2 regions of the Candidatus Accumulibacter necessarius genome follow, and region 2 is predicted to be linked to the other one. Evidence: riboswitches for the same ligand, from Rfam matches in the RefSeq annotation. Region 2 holds a riboswitch; the other holds the start of a gene.
The links. A riboswitch is a leader RNA that binds a small molecule or an ion and turns the genes downstream of it on or off. The one in region 2 is predicted to bind glycine.

Region 1: linked by a shared signal. The riboswitch ahead of gcvT (glycine cleavage system aminomethyltransferase GcvT) and the one ahead of gcvT (glycine cleavage system aminomethyltransferase GcvT) in region 2 are both predicted to bind glycine.

The regions. Positions count from the first base shown of each region.
Region 1 is NZ_JAZKUM010000005.1:55,568-71,361, forward strand. It holds gene V5B44_RS14100 (hypothetical protein) at 1-101, opposite strand, end outside; gene V5B44_RS14105 (MFS transporter) at 77-676, opposite strand; gene V5B44_RS14110 (hypothetical protein) at 667-810, opposite strand; partial or broken gene V5B44_RS14115 (ferritin-like domain-containing protein) at 859-1,647, opposite strand; partial or broken gene V5B44_RS14120 (DUF2946 family protein) at 1,897-2,215, opposite strand; partial or broken gene V5B44_RS14125 (glutathione peroxidase) at 2,320-2,798, opposite strand; partial or broken gene gcvP (aminomethyl-transferring glycine dehydrogenase) at 2,917-5,807, opposite strand; partial or broken gene gcvH (glycine cleavage system protein GcvH) at 5,836-6,218, opposite strand; gene gcvT (glycine cleavage system aminomethyltransferase GcvT) at 6,268-7,356, opposite strand; glycine riboswitch at 7,434-7,537, opposite strand; glycine riboswitch at 7,541-7,627, opposite strand; gene V5B44_RS14160 (NF038130 family PEP-CTERM protein) at 8,171-9,001, shown strand; gene V5B44_RS14165 (MraY family glycosyltransferase) at 9,137-10,672, shown strand; gene V5B44_RS14170 (low molecular weight protein-tyrosine-phosphatase) at 10,682-11,122, shown strand; gene V5B44_RS14175 (hypothetical protein) at 11,342-11,464, opposite strand; gene V5B44_RS14180 (polysaccharide export protein) at 11,463-12,656, shown strand; gene V5B44_RS14185 (polysaccharide biosynthesis tyrosine autokinase) at 12,838-15,039, shown strand; gene rlmB (23S rRNA (guanosine(2251)-2'-O)-methyltransferase RlmB) at 15,060-15,794, opposite strand, start outside.
Region 2 is NZ_JAZKUM010000007.1:284,748-300,541, reverse strand. It holds gene V5B44_RS19685 (polysaccharide export protein) at 1-659, opposite strand, end outside; gene V5B44_RS19680 (hypothetical protein) at 658-780, shown strand; gene V5B44_RS19675 (low molecular weight protein-tyrosine-phosphatase) at 1,000-1,440, opposite strand; gene V5B44_RS19670 (MraY family glycosyltransferase) at 1,525-2,985, opposite strand; gene V5B44_RS19665 (NF038130 family PEP-CTERM protein) at 3,121-3,978, opposite strand; glycine riboswitch at 4,518-4,604, shown strand; glycine riboswitch at 4,608-4,711, shown strand; gene gcvT (glycine cleavage system aminomethyltransferase GcvT) at 4,789-5,877, shown strand; gene gcvH (glycine cleavage system protein GcvH) at 5,927-6,310, shown strand; gene gcvP (aminomethyl-transferring glycine dehydrogenase) at 6,339-9,242, shown strand; gene V5B44_RS19645 (glutathione peroxidase) at 9,325-9,804, shown strand; gene V5B44_RS19640 (DUF2946 family protein) at 9,887-10,477, shown strand; gene V5B44_RS19635 (ferritin-like domain-containing protein) at 10,474-11,265, shown strand; gene V5B44_RS19630 (multidrug effflux MFS transporter) at 11,326-12,519, shown strand; gene clpX (ATP-dependent Clp protease ATP-binding subunit ClpX) at 12,699-13,700, shown strand; gene V5B44_RS19620 (alpha/beta hydrolase) at 13,843-14,577, shown strand; gene V5B44_RS19615 (hypothetical protein) at 15,149-15,748, shown strand.

The DNA of each region.
Region 1 (15,794 bases), on a different contig from region 2:
AGCCGGCCGGAGGCCAGCGAGCCCAGCAGGTAGCCGGCGATGACGACGCCGAAGCACAGTCCATACACCTGTGGCGTCAGCCCGTGGCGATCCGCGAGCACGAATGACGAAGCCGAGATGAAGGCGAACAGCGCGCTGTAGGAAAAGGAGAAGCTGAGCAGGCAGCCAGATAGTGGCGGTCGGCGAGCAAGCGGGCGAAGTTGGCGACCATCTGGCGCGGATTGCTTGCCGCTGGGTCACGATGGACATTGCTTTCGCTCAGCATGCAGGCGACGGCGACAAGCTGCAATGCGCCAATGAGGAGCAGCAGCAGGAAATTGGACTGCCAGCCGAAGAGAACGGTCAGGAAACCACCGAGCGTTGGTCCGACCAGCGGCGCAATGGCCATTGCGCCACCCATGTAGGCAATGATCCGTGCCGATTCGCTGGCGCCCCAGAGGTCGCGGACGACCGCTCGGCCGATCACCGGCCCCGCGCAGGCGCCAAGGGCCTGCACGAAACGGGCAAGGACGAGCATCTCGATGCTTGTCGCAAGGACGCAGCCGATCGAGCCCGCACAAAAGAGCGCCAGGCCGCCGAGCATGAGAGGTCGTCGCCCGAAGCGATCGGACAGCGGACCATAGAAAATCTGTCCGCAGGCAAAGCCGGCAAGGAACACCGACAGCGTCAGCTGCACCCGGCCGCATCGGTGGCAAAGACTCTGGCCAGCGTCGGCAGTGCCGGCAGGTAGAGATCGGTGGACAAGGGGCCGAGGGCGACCAGCGTCGTCAGCAGCGCTGCCAGCGCGAAGGACGGACGGGCGGAAGTCATCCGCTACGACGGCGGCCCGGGCAGCATGTTCTGGTTCCCCGCTCCGCTTCAGCCAGCCTGCAGTGCCGCCAGTTCCTGCTCGTCGAAGCCCGCGGCGCGGCGCGCTCGAGGTTGAAAGGCCCGCGCAGGCGCGGGCGCGCGATAGCTCTGGCGAGCTCGGCGTAGCAGGCCACCGGATCCAGGCCGCGTTGGTCGCAGAGCCAGCGGTACCAGCGGTTGCCGATGGCGACGTGGCCGATCTCGTCGCGAGGATGATTTCCAGGATCGCCGCACCGCGCTCGTCGCCGACGCGCCGCAGCTTGTCGCGAATCGGCGGCGCCGCGTCGAGGCCGCGCGCCTCGAGCGTTCGCGGCACCAGCGCCAGGCGCGCCAGGAGGTCGTCGCTGGTCCTTTCTCGGCCATTTCCCAGAGGCCGTCGTGGGCCGGGAAGTCGCCGTAGCTGAAGCCCATCGTTTGCAGATGTTCGCGCAGCAGTTCGAAGTGGCCGCCTCCTCCCTGGCGACGCCGATCCAGTCACGGTAGAAGTCGGCGGCAGGCCGTCGAAGCGCCAGACGATGTCGAGCGCCAGATTGACCGCGTTCAGCTCGATATGGGCCAGCGAATGAATCAGCGCCGCGCGTCCCTCAAGGGTGCTGACCGGTCGCTTGCGCGAGCTGCGCCGGCGGCACCAGCAGGGGCCGGGCACTGCGGCCGGGAAGCGTTTCGCTGGCCAGGCGGCTGGATCGGGCGGCGATTGCATGATCGCTCGCGGGCGGCGCGATGGCCATGGACGGCCGCGCACTTTGCTCCCGGGCTCCTGAGCAGCAAGGCGTCGAGGGCGAGTTGGCGCAGGTTCAAAGGTGCTCCCGCGGCATCGTCGCCTGCGGTGAGGCGACGAAGCCATAGCGTCCGGGTACTTCCGATCGGTGCAGCGAGCGCACCGGCAGCCGCTGGCCCTGCCAGTGGAGCGTCAGCAGCGTGCTGGCGCCGGGTCACCGGCTGCTCGATGGCTGGCGAGGAGGCTCGCGTCGTCGGCGACCTCGCCGTTCGGCAGGCGCAGGCAGCGGCGCAGGGCGGGCAGGTCGCGGTCGCAGAGCAGGGCGATCCCGTCGGGATCTCGATCAGGAGATTGCCTTCGTCGTCGATGCCGGCGCCGCGAATTTCGTCGACGACTTCGCCGACATGCGTTTCGAGGCGGTCTTCCGCCGTCAGGCGCAGGACCCACGGCGTGTACTCGAGTTCGACGAACACCCGTTGCGGGCCGTTCTGCACGAAGTAGTTGCCGTCCTGGTCATGCGCGTACTGGCGGTTCAGGAAATCGTTCAGGCCGGCGTGGGTGACCGCTTCGCCGCGCAGGCGCCAGCGGCCCGCGCCGGTCGAGCGACAGCCAGCCGTAGCAGGCAGGCACGTTCGGCCAGCGCAGCATGGCGCTGAAGTCAGGCGCGGCATGCTTCACTCGGCGGGCCCGGGTGGTGAACCTTGCTGCCAGCCTCCGCCGGTCGTCGGCGAGCAGCCGCGGCGGCAGGCACCTCAGAGCAGTTCCTCGATGTCGTCTGCGATGGCTCCGGCGGGTGGCCGGCGCATAGCGTTCTCACTTCCCCCTCGCGATTGACCAGAAACTTGGTGAAGTTCCACTTGATTCCCTCGCTGCCGAGCAGGCCGGGTGCCGCTTTCTTCAGATACTGGTAGAGCGGGTGCGCGTCGTCGCCGTTGACCTCGATCCTTGGCAAACATCGGGAAGCTGACGCCGTAGTTCTTCTGGCAGAAGCTGGCGATCTCCTCGGCCTCTCCGGGTTCCTGCGCGCCGAACTGGTTGCAGGGAAAACCGAGCACCACCAGGCCGCGCTCGCGATAGCGCTGGTAGAGCGCTTCGAGCCCTTCGTACTGCGGCGTGAAGCCGCATTGCTGGCGGTGTTGACGATCAGCAGGACCTTGCCCGCGTAGTCGCCCAGCGACTGGCTGCCGCCGGTGAGGCGTTCGGCGGTGAACTCGTGGATCGGTGCGCTCATGTTCATGTCTCCAGGAATCGTTGTCTGGGGAGACGAAGTGTAATCACAAATCGCCCGGGATGCGCCAGCGCCGGCTCGCGACGCGGCGCGCAGCGTCGATGCCGCTCGACTCTTCGCAGTACTCGTCGATCGGCACGCAGGCACAGAACAGGTGGCGGTCGCCATAGACGTCGTCGACCCGATTGACGCTCGGCCAGAACTTGTTCTCGGCCACCCAGGGCAGCGGGAAAACGGCTTCCTGGCGGCTGTACGGTCGCTCCAGTCGCGTCGACGAGGTCGGCCTGGGTATGCGGCGCATGCTTCAGCGGGTTGTCGTCGGCGGCCAGTGGCCCAGCTTCGATCTGGCGGATCTCTTCGCGGATGCTGATCATCGCGGCGATGAAGCGGTCGAGTTCGGCTTTTCGATTCCGACTCGGTCGGCTCGACCATCATCGTTCCGGCGACCGGGAAGCTGACCGTCGGCGCGTGAAAGCCATAGTCCATCAAGCGCTTGGCGATGTCGATCTCGGAGATTCCGGTCGCTGCCTTGAGCGGGCGGATGTCGAGGATGCATTCGTGCGCCACGCGGCCGTTGCTGCCGGTGTACAGCACCGGGTAGTGTGGCTGCAGGCGGCTGGCGATGTAGTTGGCGTTGAGGATGGCCACTTCGGTGGCGCGCGTCAGCCCGCTGCCGCCCATCATGGCGATATACATCCACGAGATCGGCAGGATCGAAGCCGATCCCCAGGGCGCCGCGGCGACCGCGCCCTGGCCAGCGTGCGGGCCGCTGATCGGCTGTACGCTGTGGTTGGCCATGAACGGCGCCAGATGCGCCTTGAGACCGATCGGTCCCATGCCCGGACCGCCGCCGCCGTGCGGGATGCAGAAGGTCTTGTGCAGATTCATGTGGCTGACGTCGGCGCCGATCAGTGCCGGCGAGGTCAGGCCGACCTGCGCGTTGAGGTTGGCGCCGTCCATGTACACCTGGCCGCCATGCTGGTGCACGATGGCGCAGATATCCTTGACCGATTCCTCGAAGACGCCGTGCGTCGACGGGTAGGTGATCATCAGGCAGGCGAGGTTGGCCGCGTTCTGCGCCGCCTTGGCCGCAGGTCGGCAAGGTCGATGTTGCCGGCATCGTCGCAATCGACCACCACCACCCGCATGCCGCACATCTGCGCGGTGGCGGGTTGGTGCCGTGCGCCGACTTCGGGATCAGGCAGACCTTGCGCTGCGTTTCGCCGCGGCTGGCGTGATAACGTGCGATGGCGACCAGGCCGGCGTATTCGCCCTGTGCCCCCGAGTTCGGCTGCATGCAGATGGCGTCGAAACCGGTGATCGCCTTGAGCCAGGCTTTCCAGCTCGCCGATCATCTGCAGGTAACCCTGCGCCTGGTCGAGCGGGGCGAAGGGGTGGATGTCGGTGAATTCCGGCCAGGTGATCGGGATCATCTCGCTGCTGGCGTTGAGCTTCATGGTGCAGGAACCGAGCGAGATCATCGAGTGATCGAGCGCCAGATCGCGGTTCTGCAGCTTCTTGAGGTAGCGCAGCATCTGCGTGTTCGGTATGGTGCGTGTTGAATACCGGATGCGTGAGGATGGCGTCCTGGCGCAGCAGGCTGCCGGCAAGGTCGGGTCGGCCTGCTGCAGTTGCTCGTCGAGCGGCGTGAGGTCGGCGGTGACGCCGGTGATCAGCTTGATCAGAGGGTGATGTCGGCGCGTGTGGTCTTCTCGTTGACCGCGATGCCGAGTACGCCGGGCGATACCTGGCGCAGGTTGTAGCCAGCGTCGACCGCGGCCTGGTAGGCGCTCAGCGCATCGGCTGCCGAGGTCGACGCGCAGGGTGTCGAAGAAGTGCCTGGTGAGGACGGTGATTCCGGCACGCCGCAGCCTTCGGCGAGAATCGCGGCCAGGCGGTGGATGCGGCCGGCGATGCTGCGCAGGCCCTGCGGGCCGTGATAGACGGCATACATGCCGGCCATGTTGGCGAGCAGAACCTGCGACGGTGCAGATGTTCGAGTTGGCCTTTTCGCGCCGGATGTGCTGTTCGCGGGTCTGCAGCGCCATGCGCAGCGCCCGCTTGCCGCGGGCGTCGATCGAGACGCCGATGATGCGGCCGGCGACCGACGCTTGTGCTCGTCCCGGGTGGCAAAAAAGGCGGCGTGCGGACCCCCGAAACCGAGCGGGATGCCAAAACGCTGCGACGATCCGAGGGCGATATCGGCGCCCATTTCGCCCGGCGAGCGGAGCAGCACCAGCGCCATCAGATCCGAGGCGACGGCGACGACGCCGCCGCGTGATTTGACGGCAGCGATCGGTCCGCTGAGGTCGCTGACTTCGCCGTCGTCGTTCGGATACTGAAACAGCGCGCCGAAGACCTCCTGCTGCGCCGCCTCGTCCGGCGTGCCAAAGACCAGTTCAAAGCCGAAGAAGGCGGCGCGCGTCTGAGCACGTCGATGGTTTGCGGGAAGCAGGCCGGCGTCAACGAAGAACCGTTCGACTTCGACCTTGCTGACCCGGCGTGCCATGCTCATCGCTTCGGCGGCGGCGGTCGCCTCGTCGAGCAGCGAGGCGTTGGCCAGTTCGAGGCCGGTCAGGTCGATCACCATCTGCTGGTAGTTGAGCAGCGCCTCGAGGCGCCCCTGCGCGAGTTCTGCCTGGTACGGCGTGTAGGCGGTGTACCAGCCGGGGTTCTCAAGCACGTTGCGCAGTACCACGCCGGGGTCAGCGTGTCAGCGTAGCCCATGCCGATCATCGAGTGCTGCACGCGGTTGCGGCGGGCAATCGCCCGCAGCGCTGCCAGCGCTTCTCCTTCCGGGCGGGGCTCGGCGAGCGCCAGTGGCGCCGCCAGCCGAATCGCCGCCGGCACGGTCTGTTCGACGAGTTGCTCGAGGCTGCTCGCGCCGATGCTTGCCAGCATGGCAGTGATTTCACTGGCGTCGGGGCCGATGTGACGGTCAAGGAAATCGTCGCGCTGTTCGAGGGTGGCGAGCGACGGCAATGAGGGAGGGGACGAAAGGGGGGCAGGCATGGCGTCTTCCGGTAGCGCTTCCACTGGCCTAGGCGGCGTCAACGATTTGCTGGTAGGCGGCGGCATCGAGCAGGCCATCCAGGTCGCTGGCTGCGGCGGGCTTCATCCTGAACAGCCAGGCAGCATAGGCGTCCTGATTGACCAGTTCGGGGGCGTCGACCGCCGCCTGGTTGAGCTCGATGACGGTTCCCGTCAGCGGCGCGTAGACGTCGGCAGCCGCCTTGACCGATTCAACGACGGCGGCTTCCTGCTCGGCGGCGAGTTCGCGGCCGACCTCCGGCAATTCGATGAAAACCAGGTCGCCAAGCAGCTCCTGGGCATGATCGCTGATGCCGATGGTGACAGTGCCGTCCGCTTCGCGCGGACCCATTCGTGACTCCTGGTGTACTTGAGGTCGGCGGGGATGTTCATCTTCTCTCCTGATAAATAAGACCAAGTCTGGCCATTTAATGCCATGAAATCAAACGAGGATGTTGCCGTTTCTGACGAAAGCGGGTTTGACCACCCGGGCAGCGAGCCGTTTGTCGCGAATCGACACCTGGACCGTGTCGCCTATCGTCACGGCGAGTGGCAGGCGGGCGAGGGCGATCGATTGTTGCATCGTCGGGGAGAAGCTGCCACTGGTGATCTCACCGTTGCCATGGGTGGTGTGTACCGGTTGGTGGGCTCGCAGCACGCCGCGGTCGAGCAGCACCAGGCCGAGAAACTGGACTTGCTGCGGCCGGGCGAGGAGGGCGGCCTTGCCGACGAAGTCGCGCGGTGATACGAGATCGACCGTCCAGGCCAGGCCGGCGTCGAGCGGCGAAACTGTTTCGTCCATATCCTGGCCGTAGAGATTCATGCCGGCCTCAAGGCGCAGCGTGTCGCGGGCGCCCAGCCCACAAGGCCGCACACCCGCTGCAGCGAGTGCCTGCCAGAGGCCGTCGGCCCGGGCGGCGGGCAGGGTGATCTCGTAGCCATCTTCACCCGTATAGCCGGTACTGGCGATGAAGTGGTCGCCGACGACGGCGGCAAAGAAGGGCTTCAGCGCTTCACTGGCTGCCCGGCATTCGGGCAGCACCTGCCACACCTTCTGGCGAGCATGCGGTCCCTGGACAGCGATCATCGCCAGCGCCCCGGCGCCCTCGCGGCGGGGCGTGATGTCTACCGCAAGCTGCCACTCGTCGCGGCGGGCGGCCATCCAGTCCAGATCCTTCTCGGCGGTGCCGGCGTTGACCACCACCCGGTAGCTACGGTCGTCGAGGTAATACACGATCAGGTCATCGATCACCCCGCCGGCTTGGTTGAGCATGGCGCTGTACAGTGCCTTGCCGGGGACCTTCAGCCGCTCGACATTGTTGGCCAGCAGGCGACGGAGAAAAACACCGGCGTCGCGACCCGCCACATCAACGGCGCACATGTGCGAGACGTCGAACATGCCGGCGTCGCGGCGCACGGCGTGATGTTCCTCGATCTGTGAACCATAGTGCAGCGGCATCTCCCAGCCGCCGAAATCGACCATTCGGGCGCCGCTTCGGCGGTGGCAGGCATTGAGGACAGTTTTCTTCATCGTATCAATCCATAAGGAGCACTTGTTCGAGTGGATTCAAGAAACAGAAAAGGGGCGAACCCGAAACGAGTTCACCCCCCTGTCCATGTACCTGAGAGATTGTCGGGCGGCTACCCTCATTCGCAGCCGCTCTTGCCCCATCGGTGGGCGCTTCGCCAATAGCGTGCGCCGCTCTCCAGAGTTCATTGCACGAACGGTCCTTTTGCCTGAGCGTTTCCGGGTGGATTGCGCCGTCGGCGGCGACACTGTCGCCCTCTCCCATTCGCGGTGCGACTATAACGCGACGCGAGCCCGGCTCGCAAGGCAATCGTCGCTGGGGTGCGTCGCTACAGCGCAGCGAGGGGCGGTCGCCGGGCGGTGTCTGAAGGTTCAATTGTTGCCCCGGGGAGCCGGGCTCGGGTGCTTCAAGGGATACGCGTGGCTGCCGGGCCGGGGCGCTGCCTCAGCGGCGAGGTTCCTGCCGCGGGTGCTGCAACCCTCAGGGGCTTGAGGGGTCCACCTGCCGCAGGGAGGCATCAGAGCCTCGTCTTGCGAGTGCGAGGCGGTCGCCCTCGATCGCGTGGGCCAGGGGTGCGGTGTCGGTTTTTTTTACACTTGAGTTATCTTGAACGATTCGTGAATTATTAAACACTTGGTTTCATGGAACATTCCTTTTTGGGCACGAATATTGCTACTTTTTCACTGAGTCAGGTTTTGTTGAGGACGCACGGATGTTGCTTTCCGGGTTTCCGAAAGCCAAGACTTGTGAAGCCCATTAAAACCCTCATCAACCGGTCTGCGAAACGGACTGGTGATTGACGTGAAGGAGTTCTCAATGAATCTACTATCTAGCAAGACAAGAATCGCTTTGGCGGTGTTGGCAATGGCTGCTTCGGCCGGCGCGTCGGCCGCGCCGATTGGTATGCAGGTCACCGGAATCAGCAATACGTTTGCCGTTTATAACGCTGACGCTACAGGCGTGGGGCTACTCAGCCTCGGGGTATCTGACCTCGCGAATGCCCAAGCGGCCCTCAACGATGGTAACGGTGACGCCACGAAGCCCGGCGGCAACGTGGAACTCGGGAAGTACGGCGCGAAGCCAGTCGCGGTGATGACCGGTACGGTCGGTGGCAAGAACATCACACTGAGCGGCCTGGACAGCGATGACTGGACCGGTAACAACAATGCTCTGGCTTATCGCTACGTCGGCGGTGCGGCGGCTTCGATTAACCAGCCCTTGACTCAACAGCAGTTGGATTTTGCAGTAAACAGCTTCCTGACTGTTCCTGTGGGTACGCCTGTCACCAATCCGCTCGGCCTCAAGCCCTGGAACTTCGTCAGTGACCCCAATATTTCGTATGTCTACATTGACGGTCACACGGTCAATATCGGCCTGGCAGGTTTCTTCGACGCGTCGCAGGCCCTGGGGCAATTGTTTCCCGGCTTGGTGTTTCCCAAAGGGGCGCAAGTGAGCGAGGTCGTTGAGGTCACCTTGGGTAATGCCCATGAGTACCTGTTCGGGTTTTCTGCGACGAACTCCCTTGTTTTTACTAAAGATGGCTCGTATACAGGTAACTACAACGTGCAGATCCCCGAACCCGAATCGCTCGCGCTGCTGGGCATCGGTCTCGTCGGTCTGTTCCTCGGCCGTCGCCGTCGGGTCTGAGCGAGCCTGAGAGTTCACCGGCGCGCAAGCGCCGTGAGGTTCCAAGAGCAGAGCCCGCAAGGGCTCTGCTTGTGTCGAGCGTGACCAGTGTCCGGGGCGGCGCTGAAGCCTTGACTGTGAATTGCGGAGGTGGCCGTGGATTTGGCCGTTTTGTTCGGCGTGTGTCTGCTGGTATCCGGTGTGGCGATCCGAGTAGGTATTGCGCTTGCCGGCTATCTCGGAATCATGGATCACCCTGGCGGGCACAAGCAGCACCAGGCGAGTACGCCGTTTGTCGGCGGCTTTGGCTTGATGACTGTTGTCGTCAGCGCTTCTCTGTTGGCCGATACGTTTTTTGCTGATGTCACGCTTGCTCCCCTGAGCGGGATTCTTTTCGGCGCACTGGCCATCTTCCTCACCGGCCTGGTTGATGATATCTGGCGCCTTGGTTTCAAGCCCCGTTTCATCGTGCAGGCGCTGGTTGCGTTGTCGATGGTCTTCCTCGGCGGCGTCGAACTCCGCTCGCTTGGTGAGCTGGTTCCGGGCGTGGTCGTTGATCTCGGCTGGCTGGCTATTCCTCTGACCGTTTTCGCAACCATCGGCCTGATCAATGCTATCAACATGATGGATGGCATCGATGGCCTTTCAGGCACGGGGAGTCTGGTCAGTCTGGCGCTGACCGGCATCGTCGCGTATTACGGCAACGGAAGTTCCTATGTCTTTCTCATTGTTGCCCTGATGGGTGGCGTCGCAGGCTTCCTCTATTACAATCTCCGCTATCCGGGTAACCGCCGGGCGCGGGTTTTTCTAGGCGACAACGGCAGCATGTTGCTGGGCTTCCTCTTTGCCTGGTTGTTCATTGCCATGTCGCAGGGGGAGCAGGCGGCGATGACGCCGGTTACCGCGTTGTGGTTGTTGGCTCTGCCGCTGATGGATACCGTCGGCGTCATGCTGCGCCGTGTCTGGTTTGGCGGGTCGCCGTTCCGTGCTGACCGCAACCATCTGCATCATCTCTTTGTCCGCGCCGGGTTTCGGGTAAGCGACGTCGTTCTCCTTGCGGCTGTGATGCAAGTTCTCTTTGGCTTGATCGGGGTCTGTGGTTTCCTGCTGGGTGTCCCCGAGTATCTGATGTTCTGGCTGTTTCTCGGGGTTTTCGCGGTGTACTTCGTGGTCATCCTGCGGCCCGCACGCCTGGTTACCCGTCTGCGCCAGCTCAATCGCTGGCTGGGGCTGCCGTCGGTCCAGGTGCGCGGCATCTTTGTCGGCTATCTGCGCAGGGAGAAGTCTCCGGAGATTGTTGCGGTGATCTCGCAGGGACTTGGCAGCACTTATGATTTCCAGCTCGGTGTGTACGAGATGGACAGGTCTTCGACCGACGGCCGCAACGTCTATTGTGTCGTGCACATTCACACCGACGGCGACGAGCAGCTGATCGGCAACATACAGCGTGATGCGCGGCGCATCAAGAGGCGCATCGCCGGGCAGCCGGGACTTGAGGTACGTCTCTTGATGGGCCGTAGCAGCCCGAACTCTCGTGTGGGTGCCGGCGAGCCATTGCTACCGGGCAGCAGCCGGGAGGCTGATCGCCGTGGTGTCCGGAGCACCTTGATCTACTCGATGGAGCGTGGCTGCTGCCCGGTCGAGAGCACCGTTCCGGGGTTTGAAGTCAGCGTTCCACCCTCCTGCAGGTGAGTTGAGCACATGTTCAGCAGGATTCTCACAGTCTGTACCGGCAACATCTGTCGCAGCCCGGCGGCAGAGTTCCTGCTGCGTCAGCGTATCGAAAAAGCCGGGAAGCGGGTGGAAGCGCGCTCCGCGGGCATTGGCGCGCTGGTCGATCATCCGGCGGAAGAAGCCACCTGTGCGATGATGAATGCGCGTGGTGTGGACCTCAGTACACATCGTGCCAGCCAGCTCACGCCCGAGCGTCTGCGCTGGGCTGAACTCGTTCTGGTCATGGAAAAACACCACCGGGAGGCGGTGCTGGCGATGGACCCGACGGCGCGTGGCAAGACCTTCCTGCTCGGGCACTGGACGAGGACCGAGATTCCCGACCCGTATCGGCGAGGAGATGCAGCGCACGCGGAAGCTCTGCAGTTGATCGAGGATGCGCTCGATCCGTGGATCAGCAAGCTCTGCTGAGCTGGCTGTTCTTTGCGCGGGTGTGAAATAAGGCACTGGTCCCGAAGTCGACCGGCGTTATCCTTGCGTTCGGAACCGACGACTCCCCCGGCAGCACCAGCATCGCATTGTTCCGGCCGGGTGAAGGTTCCCAGGCTGCACACGGGGTTCGCCGGGGTTCGCCCAAGGCGCCTGGACGAGCACCGCCGGAGGTATGCCGGGCGGCTGTGAACGGGCTGATCAGGCCGACCACAGGCGCTGATGTCTTTGCGCGATGGTCCAGCCGGGGGTAAACTGCGCGGCGCCCGTTGACGAGAGGTTCTCGGCAGCCGCAATGAGGGAAAGATATGAGGAGTTCGGCATGAAGCTGTCCTTTGCCCGCCATGACGGGAGCCGTCGCTTGCTGGTGTGTGTCGCCGCGAGCCTGTTGGCGGGTTGCACCCTCATTCCCGGTAACCAGAATTACGGCAACCGTGAGGAGTCCGACGTCAGGCTGCCGGTGCAGCAGGGCGACTTGCTTGCGCCAGCCAACATCAAGATCAGACCGATTACCGCCGAACTGATCATCGACATGTTTCAGGCGGCGCGGCCGCCAATTGGCGATGGCACCAGCTCGGCGAAGGTGGCGGCGAAGGACAGTCCGCGTTTCATCGGTGACAACCCCGCGTCGGTGCCCGAGTACCGGCTCGGTCCGGGCGACATCATCTCGATCATCGTCTGGGATCACCCTGAACTGACCATTCCCGCGGGCAGTTTCCGTACGGCCGAGCAGGCCGGTACCGTGGTTGCCGAAGACGGAACGATCTTCTACCCCTACGTCGGGGTCATCAAGGCCCAGGGCAAGACGACTCGCGAGCTACGGGCGATCCTGTCGGACAAGCTGGCCAAGTACATCGAGCGCGTTCAGCTCGATGTGCGCATGGTCGCCTTCCGTAGCCAGCAGGTGTATGTCGTCGGAGAGGTGGCGAAGCCGGGTATTCAGCAGGTGACCGATATTCCGATGACCGTTCTCGATGCGGTCAATCGTGCCGGGGGTTTCACGCCCGAGGCGGATTTCAGCCGCGTGCTGCTGACCCGGCGTGGCACGACCTATCTGGTCGATATCCAGGCAATGTATGACTACGGTGCCAGCGAGCAGAATGCGCTGCTCGAGCAGGGCGACATCGTCAACGTCGCCGACCGCAGTTACAACAAGGTCTTCGTGCTGGGCGAAGTGACCAAGCCGGGCTCGCTGGTGATGAACAGGAAGCGTTCGACGCTTGCCGAAGCGCTCAGTGATGCCGGCTACATCAATCAGAGTACCGCCGATCCCCGCTGGATCTACGTCATGCGCGGCAACACCGATACGCCGGAACTGTTCCATCTCGATTCGCGTCTGCCCGACGCGCTGTTGCTTGCGGATCGCTTTCCGCTCCGGCCACGCGACGTCATCTATGTCGATACGGCACCAGTTGTTCGCTGGCAGCGTGTAATCGCGAACATCCTGCCGACCGCGACGATGCTTGATGTGACCAGCCGGACGCAGTACCCACTTTTTGGCGGACGGCAGCCGTAGCGCCGAAGCAGGGCTGGGCCGCGTGCGTGGCCGCATGGTAGCCGCGAGCCCTGTCGGCTGAGAACTGCCTGCTTGCTCGCACCACGCTCGGCCCGGCGCGCTGCCAGGCGACCACAACCACGGACAACCAATGGACAACGATCACTCAAGACCCTTTCCCAATACGGGCAGCGGCCCCGCTATGAACACGGCCGCCCCGCAGCCGATGCAGCAGGCTTCCGCTGACGAAGAGGATGAAGGCCTGGCTCTGGGCGAGATCATTGCCGTACTGATGGACTATCGCTGGCTGATCGCGGCGATCAGTCTTTTTGCGCTGGCCCTCGGTCTGGCGTGGGTGCTGGTGGCCAAGCCGGTCTACCGGGCGGATGGATTGCTGCAGATTGAAGAAAAGGGCTCGGGCGGGGCGCTCAAAGCCCTCGAGCCGCTGTTGGGTGACGATACGACTGTGTCTGCCGAGGTCGAAATCCTCACTTCGAGGATGGTTCTCGGACGAGTGGTGAACAAACTCAAGCTCGACATTGTTGCCATGCCGAGGACACTGCCGCTGATTGGCGGTGCGTTTGCCCGGCGCTATCAGGGCGACGAGCCGAACTCTGCGTGGCTTGGCTTTTCGAGTTTCGCCTGGGGTGGCGAACGGATCCAGGTCGATTCGCTCGACGTTCCCCCGCAGGCGCTCGATCAGCCACACGCCCTGATCGCCCGGGAGGGCGGTACGTTCGAAGTTTTTGACGACGATGACCGCCTGGTCCTCAAGGGAAAGGCAGGGACGCGCGCCAGCGACCAGGGCTACTCCATCTTTGTCGCGCAACTCAGAGCGCGGCCGGATACCCAGTTCCGGTTGACGAAACGCTCTGCCGAAGCGGCGATTGACGATCTGCGCAGCAGTTACTCGGTCAAGGAACGGGGCAAGAAGTCGGGCGTGCTTGAACTGAGCTTGCTTGGATCGCGCCCCGAGCAGATCGCTCTGGTACTGGATGACATCCTCAATACCTACGTCCGGCAGAACGTCGAGCGGCGGTCGGCTGAGGCCGAGAAAACGCTCAAGTTCCTCGAAACCCAGTTGCCTGCGCTCAAGACGCAGGTTGACAGCGCCGAAGCGGCCTACAACAGCTATCGCCAGAGCCGCGGCTCGCTAGACCTGAGCCTGGAGACGCAGGGCATCCTGAAGTCGCTGGTTGAAGTCGAGAATGCCGCGGTATTGCTCAAGCAGGAGCGCGACGAACTGCGCCAGAGTTTCACCCCGGAGCACCCCCGGATCCAGGCGGTAGACAACAAGCTGGCGCGCCTCAACGACCGCCGCAAGCAGTTTGACGGCGAGGTTTCGCGCCTGCCCGATACCCAGCAGACCGTTCTGCGGCTGGCGCGCGATGTCGAGGTTTCCAACCGGCTGTATACCGAGCTGCTCAACACGGCGCAGCAGTTGCGGGTATCCAAGGCCGGCACGGTCGGCGACGTGCGCGTCATCGATACCGCTGCCGTTGCGCGCAAGCCGGTTGGCGCAGGCCCGGTGGCGATCCTGGGAATTGCCCTGCTGCTCGGCCTGCTGGTCAGCATGGTGGTGATCTGGGTACTGCGTTCGCTGCGGGTGGTGGTGGAAGACCCGGAGATCATCGAGTCGCAGCTCGGCCTGCCGGTGTACGCGACGGTGCCTCACAGCAAGACCGAACTCGAGTTGTATCGCAAGGCGCGCGGCGGCGTCGAGGAACTGCTGGCGGTATCGTATCCGCAGGATGATGCGGTCGAGAGCCTGCGCGGACTGCGCACGACGCTTCACTTCGCGCTGCTCGACGCGCAGCGCAACTCGCTGCTGATCACCGGATCGAGTCCGGGCCTGGGCAAGAGCTTCATCTCCAAGAACCTGGGCGCGGTCCTGGCACAGGTCGACAAACGGGTCGTGATTGTCGATGCCGACCTGCGCCGGGGACACCTGCACCAGGAGTTCGGCCTCGAGCGGGCGGTCGGCGTTTCAGAGTACGTCGCCGGGCAGGCATCCCTTGAAGACCTCCTGAAGACCACCATGGTGCCCAAGCTGTGGGTGGTCACGACCGGCCAGATTCCACCGAATCCTTCCGAGTTGCTGATGCATCCGCGTTTTCAAGTGCTGCTGAGCGAACTCGCTGCGCGCTTCGATACGGTCATTGTCGATGCGCCGCCGGTGCTGGCGGTCTCCGATGCGGCGATCATCGGGCGGCATGTCGGCGCAACGCTGATGGTCGCGCGGGCAGGCAAGCACCCGATCCGCGAGCTCGAACAGGCGGTCAAACGGCTCAATCAGGCCGGCGTACAGGTCAAGGGCTTCGTTTTCAACGACCTCAACGTCAGTCGCCAGAATTACCGTTATGGCTACAAGGGTTACGTCTACCGTTACTCGTACAAGACCTAGACGTTTGGCTGCGAGCGGGGCTATTTGCCGGCAGATCCCTGGCTGGCAAGCCGCCGCCGCGCCTCGTAGAGGCAGACGCCGGTGGCGACCGACACGTTGAGGCTGGCAACCGAGCCGAGCATGGGGATGCTGACCAGTTGATCGCAGGTTTCCCGGGTCAGGCGACGCAGGCCGTCGCCTTCGGCACCGAGAACCCAGGCGCAGGCGACTGGCCACTGAGCAGCATAAAGATCGTCCTTTGCCTCGGCATCGGTGCCGACCAGCCAGATCCCGCGTTCCTTCAGTTCGCGCAATGTGCGGGCGAGATTGGTGACCGTGATGTACGGCACCGTTTCGGCCGCTCCGCTGGCCACCTTGATCGCCGTCTGGGTGAGGCCGACGGCGCGGTCCCTGGGCGCGATCACCGCATGCGCGCCGACGGCATCGGCGACCCGCAGGCAGGCGCCGAGATTGTGCGGGTCCTGGATGCCGTCAAGGACGAGCAGGAACGGCGCTTCGTCCAGCGTATCGAGCACGTCGTCGAGCGTCACGTGGCGTTGCGTCGAATCGACAGTGGCGATGACACCCTGATGCCGGGCGCCGGGAGCCATCGCTTCCAGGCGGACGGAAGGTACCGGCAGCACGCGCACCTTGGCGAACTCCGCGTGCGCCAGCAGGTCGCGCAGACGCGCATCGTGGCGCCCGGAATCGACATAGATCTCGCGCACCGCACCGGCGTCGTGACGCAACTTGGCCAGGGTCGAATGAAAGCCGAA
Region 2 (15,794 bases):
ACCGCATCGAGAACGGTCATCGGAATATCGGTCACCTGCTGAATCCCCGGCTTCGCCACTTCGCCGACGACATACACCTGCTGGCTACGGAAGGCGACCATGCGCACATCGAGCTGAACGCGCTCAATGTACTTGGCCAGCTTGGCCGACAGCATCGCCCGTAGCTCGCTGGTCGTCTTGCCCTGGGCCTTGATCACCCCGACGTAGGGATAAAAGATCGTCCCGTCTTCGGCAACCACGGTACCCGCCTGCTCGGCCGTCCGGAAACTGCCCGCCGGAATGGTCAGTTCAGGGTGATCCCAGACGATGATAGAGATGATGTCGCCTGGACCTAGCCGGTACTCGGGCACCGACGCGGGGTTGTCACCCGTGAAACGCGGACTGTCCTTCGTTGCCACCTTCGCGGAGCTGGTGCCATCGCCAATCGGCGGCCGCGCCACCTTGAACATGTCGATGATCAGTTCGGCGGTGATCGGTCTGATCTTGATGTTGGCTGGCGCAAGCAAGTCGCCCTGCTGCACCGGCAGCCTGACGTCGGACTCCTCACGGTTGCCGTAATTCTGGTTACCGGGAATGAGGGTGCAACCCGCCAACAGGCTCGCGGCGACACACACCAGCAAGCGACGGCTCCCGTCATGGCGGGCAAAGGACAGCTTCATGCCGAACTCCTCATATCTTTCCCTCATTGCGGCTGCCGAGAACCTCTCGTCAACGGGCGCCGCGCAGTTTACCCCCGGCTGGACCATCGCGCAAAGACATCAGCGCCTGTGGTCGGCCTGATCAGCCCGTTCAGAGCCGCCCGGCATACCTCCGGCGGTGCTCGTCCAGGCGCCTTGGGCGAACCCCGGCGAACCCCGTGTGCAGCCTGGGAACCTTCACCCGGCCGAAAAAATGCGATGCTGGTGCTGCCGGGGGAGTCGTCGGTTCCGAACGCAAGGATAACGCCGGTCGACTTCGGGACCAGTGCCTTATTTCACACCCGCGCAAAGAACAGCCAGCTCAGCAGAGCTTGCTGATCCACGGATCGAGCGCATCCTCGATCAACTGCAGCGCTTCCGCGTGCGCTGCATCTCCTCGCCGATACGGGTCGGGAATCTCGGTCCTCGTCCAGTGCCCGAGCAGGAAGGTCTTGCCACGCGCCGTCGGGTCCATCGCCAGCACCGCCTCCCGGTGGTGTTTTTCCATGACCAGAACGAGTTCAGCCCAGCGCAGACGCTCGGGCGTGAGCTGGCTGGCACGATGTGTACTGAGGTCCACACCACGCGCATTCATCATCGCACAGGTGGCTTCTTCCGCCGGATGATCGACCAGCGCGCCGATGCCCGCGGAGCGCGCTTCCACCCGCTTCCCGGCTTTTTCGATACGCTGACGCAGCAGGAACTCTGCCGCCGGGCTGCGACAGATGTTGCCGGTACAGACTGTGAGAATCCTGCTGAACATGTGCTCAACTCACCTGCAGGACGGTGGAACGCTGACTTCAAACCCCGGAACGGTGCTCTCGACCGGGCAGCAGCCACGCTCCATCTAGTAGATCAAGGTGCTCCGGACACCACGGCGATCAGCCTCCCGGCTGCTGCCCGGTATCAATGGCTCGCCGGCACCCACACGAGAGTTCGGGCTGCTACGGCCCATGAAGAGACGTACCTCAAGTCCCGGCTGCCCGGCGATGCGCCTCTTGATGCGCCGCGCATCACGCTGTATGTTGCCGATCAGCTGCTCGTCGCCGTCGGTGTGAATGTGCACGACACAATAGACGTTGCGGCCGTCGGTCGAAGACCTGTCCATCTCGTACACACCGAGCTGGAAATCATAAGTGCTGCCAAGTCCCTGCGAGATCACCGCAACAATCTCCGGAGACTTCTCCCTGCGCAGATAGCCGACAAAGATGCCCCGCACCTGGACCGACGGCAGCCCCAGCCAGCGATTGAGCTGGCGCAGACGGATAACCAGGCTTGAGGGCCGCAGGATGACCACGAAGTACACCGCGAAAACCCCGAGAAACAGCCAGAACATCAGATACTCGGGGACACCCAGCAGGAAACCACAGACCCCGATCAAGCCAAAGAGAACTTGCATCACAGCCGCAAGAAGAACGACGTCGCTTACCCGAAAGCCGGCGCGGACGAAGAGATGATGCAGATGGTTGCGGTCAGCACGGAACGGCGACCCGCCAAACCAGAGACGGCGCAGCATGACGCCGACGGTATCCATCAGCGGCAGAGCCAACAACCACAACGCGGTAACCGGCGTCATCGCCGCCTGCTCCCCCTGCGACATGGCAATGAACAACCAGGCAAAGAGGAAGCCCAGCAACATGCTGCCGTTGTCGCCTAGAAAAACCCGCGCGCGGCGGTTACCCGGATAGCGGAGATTGTAATAGAGGAAGCCTGCGACGCCACCCATCAGGGCAACAATGAGAAAGACATAGGAACTTCCGTTGCCGTAATACGCGACGATGCAGGTCAGCGCCAGACTGACCAGACTCCCCGTGCCTGAAAGGCCATCAATGCCATCCATCATGTTGACAGCATTGATCAGGCCGATGGTTGCGAAAACGGTCAGAGGAATGGCCAGCCAGCCGAGATCAACGACCACGCCCGGAAACAGCTCACCAAGCGAGCGGAGTTCGACGCCGCCGAGGAAGACCATCGACAACGCAACCAGCGCCTGCACGATGAAACGGGGCTTGAAACCAAGGCGCCAGATATCATCAACCAGGCCGGTGAGAAAGATGGCCAGTGCGCCAAAAAGAATCCCGCTCAGGGGACCAAGCGTGACATCAGCAAAAAACGTATCGGCCAACAGAGAAGCGCTGACGACAACAGTCATCAAGCCAAAGCCGCCGACAAACGGCGTACTCGCCTGGTGCTGCTTGTGCCCGCCAGGGTGATCCATGATTCCGAGGTAGCCGGCAAGCGCAATGCCTACTCGGATCGCCACACCGGATACCAGCAGACACACGCCGAACAAAACGGCCAAATCCACGGCCACCTCCGCAATTCACAGTCAAGGCTTCAGCGCCGCCCCGGACACTGGTCACGCTCGACACAAGCAGAGCCCTTGCGGGCTCTGCTCTTGGAACTTCACGGCGCTTGCGCGCCGGTGAACTCTCAGGCTCGCTCAGACCCGACGGCGACGGCCGAGGAACAGACCGACGAGACCGATGCCCAGCAGCGCCAGCGATTCGGGTTCGGGGATCTGCACGTTGTAGTTGCCGGAGTACGAACGCAACTCGAACGGCACAGGGATGCGAACCCCGTTGACCTCCATGAAGTCGCTACCGACAGCATAAACGCCGGAATTGGTGGCCGAAAAACCGAAGAGGTAGTCATGGACGCTGCCGCCCAGAGTCACTTCGACTACTTCGCTTGCTTGATAATATCCTTCCTTCGGAGGCAGCTTGATTGGCTTGAACAGCTCCTCGAGAATGGGCCCCGCGTCAAGGAATCCGGCCAGGCCGATATTGACCGTGTGCCCGTCGATGTAAACGTAAGAAATGTTGGGATCACTTACCAATTGCCAAGGTGCGAAGCCACCGGGAAGTGACGGCAGGTAGAAAGCCTTGAGTGCATCTGCCAATTCGCCAGCGGTCAACGATCGGCCAAGATTCGCCACTGCCGCAGCCTGAATATACCGTCGATCAAGTCCGGTGGTATTCCAGTCACCAATTTCAAGCCCACTCAGCTCGATAGGCTTGCCGTTGACCGTGCCCGCCATCGCGCCACCCGAGCCGAACTTTCCGAGCTCGACGTTACTGCCGGGCGCTGGATCATCAAGTGCGCCCTGCGCCTGTGCCTTATTCGGGTTTTGCGAGGGGTAAAGCACACCCCCGACGTTGCTCCAGAGAATGTTGTTGTTACCACCGGCAATGCCGGTCACCACCATATTCACACCCACGAAATTAGCCGACGCGCCGGCCGAAGCGGTCATCGCCAGCACCGCCAAAGCGATTCTTGTCTTGCTAGATAGTAGATTCATTGAGAACTCCTTCACGTCAATCACCAGTCCGTTTCGCAGACCGGTTGATGAGGGTTTTAATGGGCTTCACAAGTCTTGGCTTTCGGAAACCCGGAAAGCAACATCCGTGCGTCCTCAACAAAACCTGACTCAGCGAAAAAGTAGCAATATTCGTGCCCAAAAAGGAATGTTCCATGAAACCAAGTGTTTAATAATTCACGAATCGTTCAAGATAACTCAAGTGTAAAAAAAACCGACACCCCACACATGGCCCACCCGCTCCCGGTCGACCACCTCGCTCTCGCGAAGCGAGGCTCTGTTGCCCCCTGGAGCACCTAGCCCCCTGTAGTCCCTGCGAAGTGCAGCCCCGCGGCAGGGGCCGCGCCGCGGAGGGGGACCCCGCCGCCGCGGCCAGGCATGTCTCTTGAAGACCCCGAATCCCGCCTCCCGAGGCACAGTTGAAGGGCTGCGCACCGCCCGGCGATGCCCTTTCGCTGCACCGCGACGACCGACGCCAGCGACGATTGCCTTGCGAGCCGAGCCCCCGGCGCGTTATAGTCGCGTCGCGAATGGGAGAGGGCGACAGTGTCGCCGCCGACGGCGCAATCCACCCGGAAACGCTCAGGCAAAAGGACCGTTCGTGCAATGAACTCTGGAGAGCGGCGCACGCTGTTGGCGGAGCGCCCACCGATGGGGCAAGAGCGGCTGCGAATGAGGGTAGCCGCCCGACAATCTCTCAGGTACATGGACAGGGGGGTGAACTCTAATCGGGTTCGCCCCTTTTCCGTTTCTGGAATCCACTCCAACAAGTGCTCCCTATGGATTGATACGATGAAGAAAACTGTCCTCAATGCCTGCCACCGCCGAAGCGGCGCCCGAATGGTCGATTTCGGCGGCTGGGAGATGCCGCTGCACTATGGTTCACAGATCGAGGAACATCACGCCGTGCGCCGCGACGCCGGCATGTTCGACGTCTCGCACATGTGCGCCGTTGATGTGGCGGGTCGCGACGCCGGTGTTTTTCTCCGTCGCCTGCTGGCCAACAATGTCGAGCGGCTGAAGGTCCCCGGCAAGGCACTGTACAGCGCCATGCTCAACCAAGCCGGCGGGGTGATCGATGACCTGATCGTGTATTACCTCGACGACCGTAGCTACCGGGTGGTGGTCAACGCCGGCACCGCCGAGAAGGATCTGGACTGGATGGCCGCCCGCCGCGACGAGTGGCAGCTTGCGGTAGACATCACGCCCCGCCGCGAGGGCGCCGGGGCGCTGGCGATGATCGCTGTCCAGGGACCGCATGCTCGCCAGAAGGTGTGGCAGGTGCTGCCCGAATGCCGGGCAGCCAGTGAAGCGCTGAAGCCCTTCTTTGCCGCCGTCGTCGGCGACCACTTCATCGCCAGTACCGGCTATACGGGTGAAGATGGCTACGAGATCACCCTGCCCGCCGCCCGGGCCGACGGCCTCTGGCAGGCACTCGCTGCAGCGGGTGTGCGGCCTTGTGGGCTGGGCGCCCGCGACACGCTGCGCCTTGAGGCCGGCATGAATCTCTACGGCCAGGATATGGACGAAACAGTTTCGCCGCTCGACGCCGGCCTGGCCTGGACGGTCGATCTCGTATCACCGCGCGACTTCGTCGGCAAGGCCGCCCTCCTCGCCCGGCCGCAGCAAGTCCGGTTTCTCGGCCTGGTACTGCTCGACCGCGGCGTGCTGCGAGCGCACCAGGCGGTACACACGACCCATGGCGACGGCGAGATCACCAGTGGCAGCTTCTCGCCGACGATGCAGCAATCGATCGCCCTCGCCCGCCTGCCGCTCGCCGCGGCGATCGGCGACACGGTACAGGTGGCGGTTCGCGACAAGCGGCTCGCTGCCCGGGTGGTCAAACCCTCTTTCGTCAGAAACGGTAACATCCTCGTTTGATTTCATGGCATTAAATGGCCAGACTTGATCTTATTTATCAGGAGAGAAGATGAACATCCCCGCCGACCTCAAGTACACCAGAAGTCACGAATGGGTCCGCGCCGAAGCGGACGGCACCGTCACCGTCGGCATCAGCGACCATGCCCAGGAATTGCTTGGCGACCTGGTTTTCATCGAACTGCCGGATATTGGCCGCGCACTCGCCGCCGAGCAGGAAGCCGCTGTCGTTGAATCGGTCAAGGCAGCCGCCGACGTCTACGCGCCGATCGCTGGAACCGTCATCGAGGTCAACCAGGCGGCGGTCGATGCCCCCGAGCTGGTCAATCAGGACGCCTATGGTGCCTGGCTGTTCAGGATGAAGCCGGCGGCAGCCAGCGACCTCGATGGCCTGCTCGATGCCGCCGCCTACCGGCAGATCGTTGACGCCGCCTAGGCGAATGGAAGCGCTACCGGAAGACGCCATGCCTGCCCCCCTTTCGCCCTCACCCTCGTCCCCTTCGCTCGCCGCCCTCGAACAGCGCGACGATTTCCTTGACCGCCACATCGGCCCGAGCGCCAGTGAAATCGCTGCCATGCTGGCAAGTATCAACGCGAGCAGCCTCGAGCAACTGGTCGAACAGACCGTGCCGCCGGCAATCCGGCTGGCGGCGCCACTGGCGCTTGCCGAGCCCCGCCCGGAGGGAGAAGCGCTGGCCGCGCTGCGGGCGATTGCCCGCCGCAACCGCGTGCAGCATTCGATGATCGGCATGGGCTACGCCGACACCCTGACCCCCACCGTGGTTCTGCGCAACGTGCTTGAGAACCCGGGCTGGTACACCGCCTACACGCCGTACCAGGCGGAACTCGCACAGGGGCGCCTCGAGGCGCTGCTCAATTACCAGCAGATGGTGATCGACCTGACCGGCCTCGAACTCGCCAACGCTTCCCTGCTCGACGAGGCGACAGCCGCCGCCGAAGCGATGAGCATGGCACGCCGGGTCAGCAAGGCGAAGTCGCAACGGTTCTTTGTTGATGCCGCGTGCTTCCCGCAAACCATCGACGTACTGCGGACGCGCGCCTCCTTCTTCGACTTTGAACTGGTCTTCGGTGCGCCCGAAGAGGCGGCGCAGCAGGAGGTGTTCGGGGCGCTGTTTCAGTATCCGAATGACGAGGGCGAAGTCAGCGACCTCAGCGGGCCGATCGCTGCCGTCAAGTCACGCGGTGGCGTCGTCGCCGTGGCCTCGGACCTGATGGCTCTGGTGCTGCTCCGCTCACCGGGTGAAATGGGTGCCGATATCGCCCTCGGATCGTCGCAGCGTTTCGGCATCCCGCTCGGTTTCGGGGGTCCGCACGCCGCCTTTTTTGCCACCCGGGACGAACACAAGCGGTCGGTGGCCGGGCGCATCATCGGTGTTTCGATCGACGCCCGCGGCAAGCGGGCGCTGCGTATGGCGCTGCAGACCCGCGAACAGCACATCCGGCGCGAGAAGGCCAACTCGAACATCTGCACGTCGCAGGTTCTGCTTGCCAACATGGCCGGCATGTACGCCGTCTACCACGGCCCGCAAGGTCTGCGCAGCATCGCCGGTCGCATCCACCGCCTGGCCGCGATTCTGGCGCAGGGACTGCGGCGCGCCGGAATCACCGTCATCAGCAGGCACTTTTTCGACGGCCTGCGCATCGACCTCGGCAGCCATGCACTGAGCGCCTACAAGGCCGCGGTTGAAGGGGGCTACAACCTGCGCCAGGTCTCGCCCGGCGTGCTCGGTATCGCGGTCAATGAAAAGACCACACGCGCCGACATCACCACTCTGCTCAAACTGATCACCGGCGTCACCGCCGACCTCGCGCCGCTCGACGAGAAACTGCAGCTGTCCGACCCGACCTTGCCGACCGCTCTGCTGCGCCAGGACGCCATCCTCACGCATCCGGTATTCAACACGCACCATACCGAACACCAGATGCTGCGCTACCTCAAGAAGCTGCAGAACCGTGACCTCGCGCTCGACCATTCGATGATCTCGCTGGGTTCCTGCACCATGAAGCTCAACGCCAGCAGCGAGATGATCCCGATCACCTGGCCCGAGTTCACGGACATTCACCCCTTCGCGCCGCTCGATCAGGCGCAGGGTTACCTGCAGATGATCAGCGAACTGGAAAGCTGGCTCAAGGCGATCACCGGTTTTGACGCCATCTGCATGCAGCCGAACTCGGGGGCACAGGGCGAATACGCCGGCCTGGTCGCCATCGCACGTTATCACGCCAGCCGCGGTGAGACGCAGCGCAAGGTCTGCCTGATTCCGAAGTCGGCACACGGCACCAACCCGGCCACTGCGCAGATGTGCGGCATGCGGGTGGTGGTGGTCGACTGCGACGAGGCCGGCAACATCGACCTTGCCGACCTGGCGGCCAAGGCGGCGCAGAACGCGGCCAGTCTCGCCTGCCTGATGATCACCTACCCGTCGACGCATGGCGTCTTCGAGGAATCGGTCAGGGAGATCTGCGCCATCGTGCACCAGCATGGCGGCCAGGTGTATATGGACGGCGCCAACCTCAATGCCCAGGTCGGCCTGACCTCGCCGGCGCTGATCGGCGCCGACGTCAGCCACATGAATCTGCACAAGACCTTCTGCATCCCGCACGGCGGTGGCGGACCGGGCATGGGACCGATCGGCCTCAAGGCGCATCTGGCACCGTTCATGGCCAACCACAGCGTACAGCCGATCAGTGGCCCGCACGCTGGCCAGGGAGCTGTGGCTGCGGCGCCCTGGGGATCCGCCTCGATTCTGCCCATCTCGTGGATGTACATCGCGATGATGGGCGGCAGCGGGCTGACGCGCGCCACCCAAGTGGCCATCCTCAACGCCAACTACCTCGCCAGCCGCCTGCAGCCACACTATCCGGTGCTCTACACCGGCAGCCAGGGGCGCGTGGCGCACGAATGCATCCTCGACATCCGGCCAGTCAAGGCAGCGACAGGAATCTCCGAGATCGATATCGCCAAACGCTTGATGGACTACGGCTTTCACGCGCCGACGGTCAGTTTCCCGGTCGCCGGCACGATGATGGTCGAGCCGACAGAGTCGGAGGGAAAAGCCGAACTCGACCGCTTCATCGCGGCGATGATCAGCATCCGCGAAGAGATCCGTCAGATCGAGCTGGGCCACTGGCCGACGGATGACAACCCGCTGAAGCATGCGCCACATACCCAGGCCGATATCGTCGGCGCTGAATGGCAGCGACCGTACAGTCGCCGGGAGGCCGTTTTCCCGCTGCCCTGGGTAGCAGAAAACAAGTTCTGGCCGAGCGTCAATCGGGTGGACGACGTTTATGGCGACCGCCACCTCTTCTGTGCCTGCGTGCCGACCGACGAGCTGGAAGTGTGACCAGGAGCGGCGCGCACCCCGGGCGATTTCTGATTACACTTCCCTCTCCCCAGACAACGATTTCACTTCCGGAGACATCAGGATGAGCGCAATTCATGAGTTCACCGCCGAGCGCCTCACAGGCGGCAGCCAGTCGCTTGGCGACTACGCGGGCAAGGTCATGCTGATCGTCAACACGGCCAGCAAATGCGGCTTTACACCGCAGTACGAAGGGCTCGAAGCGCTCTACCAGCGCTATCGTGAGCGTGGCCTCGTGGTGCTCGGTTTTCCCTGCAACCAGTTCGGCGCGCAGGAACCCGGAGAGGCCGAGGAGATCGCGAGTTTCTGCCAGAAGAACTACGGTGTCAGCTTCCCGATGTTTGCCCGGATCGAGGTGAACGGCGACGGCGCGCACCCGCTCTACCAGTATCTGAAGAGGGCGGCACCCGGCCTGCTCGGCAGCGAAGGAATCAAGTGGAATTTCACCAAGTTCCTGGTCAATCGCCAGGGTGAAGTGACCCAACGCTATGCGCCGGCCACTGCCCCGGACGCCATTGCAGGCGATATCGAGGAACTGCTCTAAGGTGCCCGGCGACGCGGCGCTCGAGCCGACGCCCGGCGGCATTGGCAGCAAGTCTCACGGACCCGGGCGCCGCCGGTGAAGCATGCGTCAGCCTGACTTCAGCGCCATGCTGCGCTGGCCGAATGTGCCTGCCTGTTACGGCTGGCTGTCGCTGGACCGCCGTGGCCGCTGGCGCCTGCGCGGCGAGGCGGTCACCCACGGCGGCCTGAACGATTTCCTGAACCGACAGTACGCGCATGACGAGGACGGCAATTACTTCGTGCAGAACGGCCCACAACGGGTATTCGTCGAACTCGAATACACGCCCTGGGTTCTGCGCCTGACGGCGGCAGACCGGATCGCAACGCATGTCGGCGAAGTCGTCCACGAGTTCCGCAGCGCAGCCATCGACGAAGAGGGCAACCTGCTGATCGAGATCAACGACGGCATCGCCCTGCTCTGCGACCGCGACCTGCCCGCTCTGCGCCACTGCCTGCGCCTGCCGAGTGGCGAGGTCGCCGACGACGCGAGCGTCCTCGCAGCCATCGAGCAGCCGGTGACCGGCGCGACGAAACTGGCGCTTGCCTGGCAAGGCTGTCGCGTGCCGTTGCACTCGCTGCGCCGATCCGAAGTACCCGGACGCTATGGTTTCATCGCTGCACCGCAGTCGACGATGCCGCAAGGAGCCCTTTGAACCTGCGCCAACTCGCCCTCGACGCCCTGCTGATCAGCGGTCCACGCGAAAAGTGCACGGCCGTCCAGGCCATGGCCCCAGCCCGGGAGGATCTGCAGTTCGCCCCGCCCGATCGCAGCCGCCTGCTGGCCGAAACACTCCCCGGCCGCACCGCCAGGCCGCTGCTGGTGCCGCCGGCGCAGCTTGCCCAGCGACCGGTCAGCACCCTTGAGGGACGCGCGGCGCTGATTCACTCGCTGGCCCATATCGAGCTGAATGCGGTCAACCTGGCGCTCGACATCACCTGGCGATTCGACGGCCTGCCGCACGACTTCTACCGTGACTGGATCGGCGTCGCCAGAGAGGAGGCCGGCCACTTCGAACTGCTGCGCGAACACCTGCAAACGATGGGTTTCAGCTACGGCGACTATGCGGCCCACAACGGTCTGTGGGAAATGGCCGAAAAGACCAGCGACGACCTGCTCGCGCGCCTGGCCCTGGTGCCGCGAACGCTGGAGGCGCGGGGGCTCGACGCGGCACCGCCGATTCGCGACAAGCTGCGCCGCGTCGGCGACGAGCGCGGCGCTGCGATCCTGGAAACCATCCTCGGTGACGAGATCGGCCATGTCGCCATCGGCAACCGCTGGTACCGGTGGCTCTGCGACCAGCGGCGTCTGGAGCCGGTGGCCTGTTACGCCGAACTGGTCCAGAGGTACCGCGCGCCACGCCTGCGCGGGCCTTTCAACCTCGCAGCACGCCGGGCCGCGGGTTTCGACGAGCGGGAACTGGCGGCACTGCAGGCTGGATGAAGCGTTTGAGCGGGGAACCCTGAACATGCTGCCCGCAACAATCGGCCGCCGTCGTAGCGGATGACTTCCGCCCGTCCGTCCTTCGCGCTGGCAGCGCTGCTGACGACGCTGGTCGCCCTCGGCCCCTTGTCCACCGATCTCTACCTGCCGGCACTGCCGACGCTGGCCAGAGTCTTTGCCACCGATGCGGCCGGGGTGCAGCTGACGCTGTCGGTGTTCCTTGCCGGCTTTGCCTGCGGGCAGATTTTCTATGGTCCGCTGTCCGATCGCTTCGGGCGACGACCGCTCATGCTCGGCGGCCTGGCGCTCTTTTGTGCGGGCTCGATCGGCTGCGTCCTTGCGACAAGCATCGAGATGCTCGTCCTTGCCCGTTTCGTGCAGGCCCTTGGCGCCTGCGCGGGGCCGGTGATCGGCCGAGCGGTCGTCCGCGACCTCTGGGGCGCCAGCGAATCGGCACGGATCATTGCCTACATGGGTGGCGCAATGGCCATTGCGCCGCTGGTCGGACCGACGCTCGGTGGTTTCCTGACCGTTCTCTTCGGCTGGCAGTCCAATTTCGTGCTGCTGCTCCTCATTGGCGCGCTGCAGCTTGTCGCCGTCGCCTGCATGCTAAGCGAAAGCAATGTCCATCGCGACCCAGCGGCAAGCAATCCGCGCCAGATGGTCGCCAACTTCGCCCGCTTGCTCGCCGACCGCCACTATCTGGGCTGCCTGCTCAGCTTCTCCTTTTCCTACAGCGCGCTGTTCGCCTTCATCTCTGCTTCGTCATTCGTACTCGCGGATCGCCACGGCCTGACGCCGCAGGTGTATGGCCTGTGCTTCGGCGTCGTCATCGCCGGCTACCTGCTGGGCTCGCTGGCCTCCGGCCGGCTGGTCAGACGTCTCGGCAGCGATTACCTGCTCCTTCGCGGCGCCTGGCTCGGCGCCATCGCCGGAGTCAGCATGGCGGCACTCGAATTCTCGGGCGTCCGCAGCATCGCCGCCATCCTTGGACCGATGTTCTTCTGTACCGTGGCAACCGGCCTGGTCATGCCGAATGCCATTGCCAGGGCGCTGGCCCCTTATCCGACAATGGCCGGCTCGGCTTCGGCCCTGATGGGCTTCGTTCAGATGACCATCGCCGCGCTGGTGGGAATCGCCGTCGGCCACGCGCTGGCCGGCGGCGGTGCAGTGCTGGCCCTGGCCGTGGCTGTCTGCACGCTAGCCGCGCCCCTGTCGTACCTGGCCCTGACCCGGGGACAGCGATGCACCTGAGCGTGCGCGCAAAGCTGACCGCGGCCGGCCCCGGACCTTCACCCGGCTCTGCCATGCCGAGCCGCACGAGCGACCGTTTCGGCATAACATGGGCGCCTGGCAGACGGCCCGCCTGGAAGCAGCCTGGCAAGCGAACCAAAAGCCTGTTGCAACGTTTGTCGATTCCATCGAGGTAGTCCTTGTTAGCCAGAGAAACCACACCCAGCGCGATCGTCAGGTATCTCGATCAGTACGTCATTGGCCAGGATGAGGCCAAGAAGGTCCTGGCCGTTGCCGTCTATTCGCATTACCGGAAGATCGCCACCTTTCACAACGACAGGGGCGCGATGGCAAAGAGCAACGTCCTCCTCGTCGGACCGTCAGGAACCGGCAAGACCCTGCTCTGCGACACCTTGTCGAGAATGCTGAAGGTGCCCTTCGTCACCGCCGATGCGACTTCGCTGGCGCAGACCAAGTATGTCAATGAAGAGATCGAGGCCGCACTGCAGCGGCTGCTGGACAAGGCCGACGGCAACATCGAGCAGGCGCAGCACGGGATCATCTTCATCGACGAAATCGACAAACTGAAGGCGACGCACGCCCCGTCGGCGGCGACTTCAGGCGAGAGTGTGCAACACGCACTGCTGAAGATCATGGAAGGTTCGCCGGTCAAGCTGAAGAACAACCAGTACATCGACACCAGCAGTATCCTGTTCATCTGCGGCGGAGCGTTTGTCGGCCTCGAAAACATCATGTCGAGAACGCATGGTTTCGGCTTCATCGCCACCTCGACTGACGACAACCAGAACATCCTCGACCGTCTGAACAAGCGGGTAAAGCCCACCGATCTCTTCGAATTCGGGCTGATTCCCGAGTTCACCGGCCGCCTGCCGGTGATCGCCAACCTCCACCCCTTGAGCAAGGCGATGCTGGTGAGCATCATGAGCGTACCGAAGAACTCGATCTACCGGCAGTACATCGAGATCTTCCGGGGAGAAGGCGTGGAGTTGAGCATCGGACCGCGGGTATTCGAGCAGATTGCCGAGATCGCCATTGAATACCAGACCGGTGCCCGCAGCCTGCGCGGCATCTTCGAGGAACTGATCACGCCGATCCTCTACCTCGTGCCGGACAACCCGGAGATTGGCAAGGTTGAGATCCTTTCGTTGTTCGAAGACCCTCGCTATTTCAAGCGAAAATAGGAGCACTGTGCTGCGCCCACTGTCGTCGTCCGCCTTGCGCAGCCGCCCTGGCGGCTCGCGATGCATTGCCACGGCTGCGGCGACGCTGCGGATCGTAGTCCTCAGCGCCTTGAGTTATCTGATCGCCCTGACGGGAATCGCCATGTTCCAGAATCATCTGCTCTACTTCCCGGACCAGGCCAGCGTGGCGGAAATGGTCTCGGGTGGGCTTTCGCCCTGGCCAACGAGTAGCGACTTCCGCGGCCTGTCGGCCGAACCACTTGCGTCACCGGCACGCGCCACGGCGATCGTTTTCCACGGCAATGCCGGCCATGCCGGTCACCGCCAGTTCTACGCCGAAGTGCTCACCCGACTCGGTCTGCGCGTGATCCTCGCCGAGTATCCCGCTTATGGGCCACGCGCCGGCGAACTCGGCGAACCAAGCCTGGTCGCCGACGCCGAACAGACGATTTCCCTGGCGCACGCTCGCCACGGTGGGCCGCTGCTGATCATCGGCGAATCGCTCGGAGCCGGCGTGGCAGCCGCAGCCAGTGCGCGCCATCGCGAGGCGATCGCCGGCCTCCTGCTGATCACGCCATGGGACCGGCTTGAACACGTCGCCAGCCACCACTACCCGATGCTGCCGGTGAAGTGGCTATTGCGCGACCGCTACGACAGCGTCGGCCACCTGGCGACCATCGGACGCCCCGTGCTGGTGGTCGTTGCCGGCGACGACCAAATCGTCCCGAGCCGTTTCGGCCGGGCACTCTACGACTCGCTGGTAGAACCCAAGCGCCTGTCGGTGATCGCAGGCGCCGCGCACAACGACTGGTTCGACCGGCTGGACGAAGCCTGGTGGCGGCAGGCGATCGATTTCCTGCTGGCCGGATCTCGCTGAGCCGGGGAAGCCCGAGCGTGCCCAGGCGTTACGGGTGAACTCAATGACGATGGCTCCTTATGGCTGATTCCGCTCTCCGCAGGCGAGTGGCTGCGCAAGTCACCGGCAAGAAGCACAGAAAAGACTTCGCAACGGATCATCGAAAATCCTGATGGTTCGGCCGTTCGGCTTCGTCTAGACTAAGTTTTGCTCAACGCCAGACGCCAGCATTCATCCACCTGGGAAGGGAGTCCAGTGATGTCGTTCAGAATGGGGGTCTATGGCTTGGCAAACCAGTCGCCCCCGGTGTCGGTCTCCGGTCCCGCCTTGTCCGTCAAGGGCCAGGCGTTGTACGAGAAGAACTGAGGAACCTGGAACTCACCCAATCATCTCGCTAGAGGAGAATCCTGGGCGCCCTTGTACCAACCCTGTAACCCGCGCGGCAAGGCCGAAAGCACCGAGCTCGCGGTCATCCGCCCTTTGACAATTCCTGGCGTGCAAAATGCGCTGCGTGGCTGGCCCTGGGGGTGCAGATGTCAGGAATACGATCCTGCTTGTTGGCACTTTTGACCTTTCCATGGAGGAACCACGTATGGCAAACGAAAGCGGCACAAATCTACCCGTACTGTCCGGAGGAACGCTTTGCCCGGCGACTCTTTTCGACGGCAAGACACACTTTGGCGTGGCGGTGGCAGTGAAGGCGGACGGCAAAGAGTCTTATCTCATGATTCCCGACGCAACCAATATCACCAAAGGACAACCGGTCTATATAACAAAGCCGGTCACCATAAAGGGAGAACATCTGGTGGCTTACTTGAACAGCAAGAGCGTGTCCCTACCGGAGAGCCCCGACATAGCGAAGTTTCTAAACACAACGTCGATCTCCTGCGACGCTTTCTACTTTTCGAAAAACGAACGAGCGTTAACTGACACGGAGAAAGCAGCTTGGCTTGAGGAGCACAAAGCCGACGCCGACAGGGAAGCCAAGGTAGCGACGATCAAGGTTGACGACGGCGCTCTGCTGATGATGTTCGGGCTCAATTTTGAAGACGGCTTGATTGGCGCTTTGACGGGGGATGCGGATCTCGGCAATTTGTTTGACATCACCGGTGCGAGTTTGCGGGTGCTCAGATGTCGCGACTCTTCGAAGAAAATTCTCGAGGAGTACGCAGCGCTGCTTGGCGAAGAGTGAGGCTGTCGCGGTGGCCATGATTTCCCCGGCTGCCGTTTCGACGGCC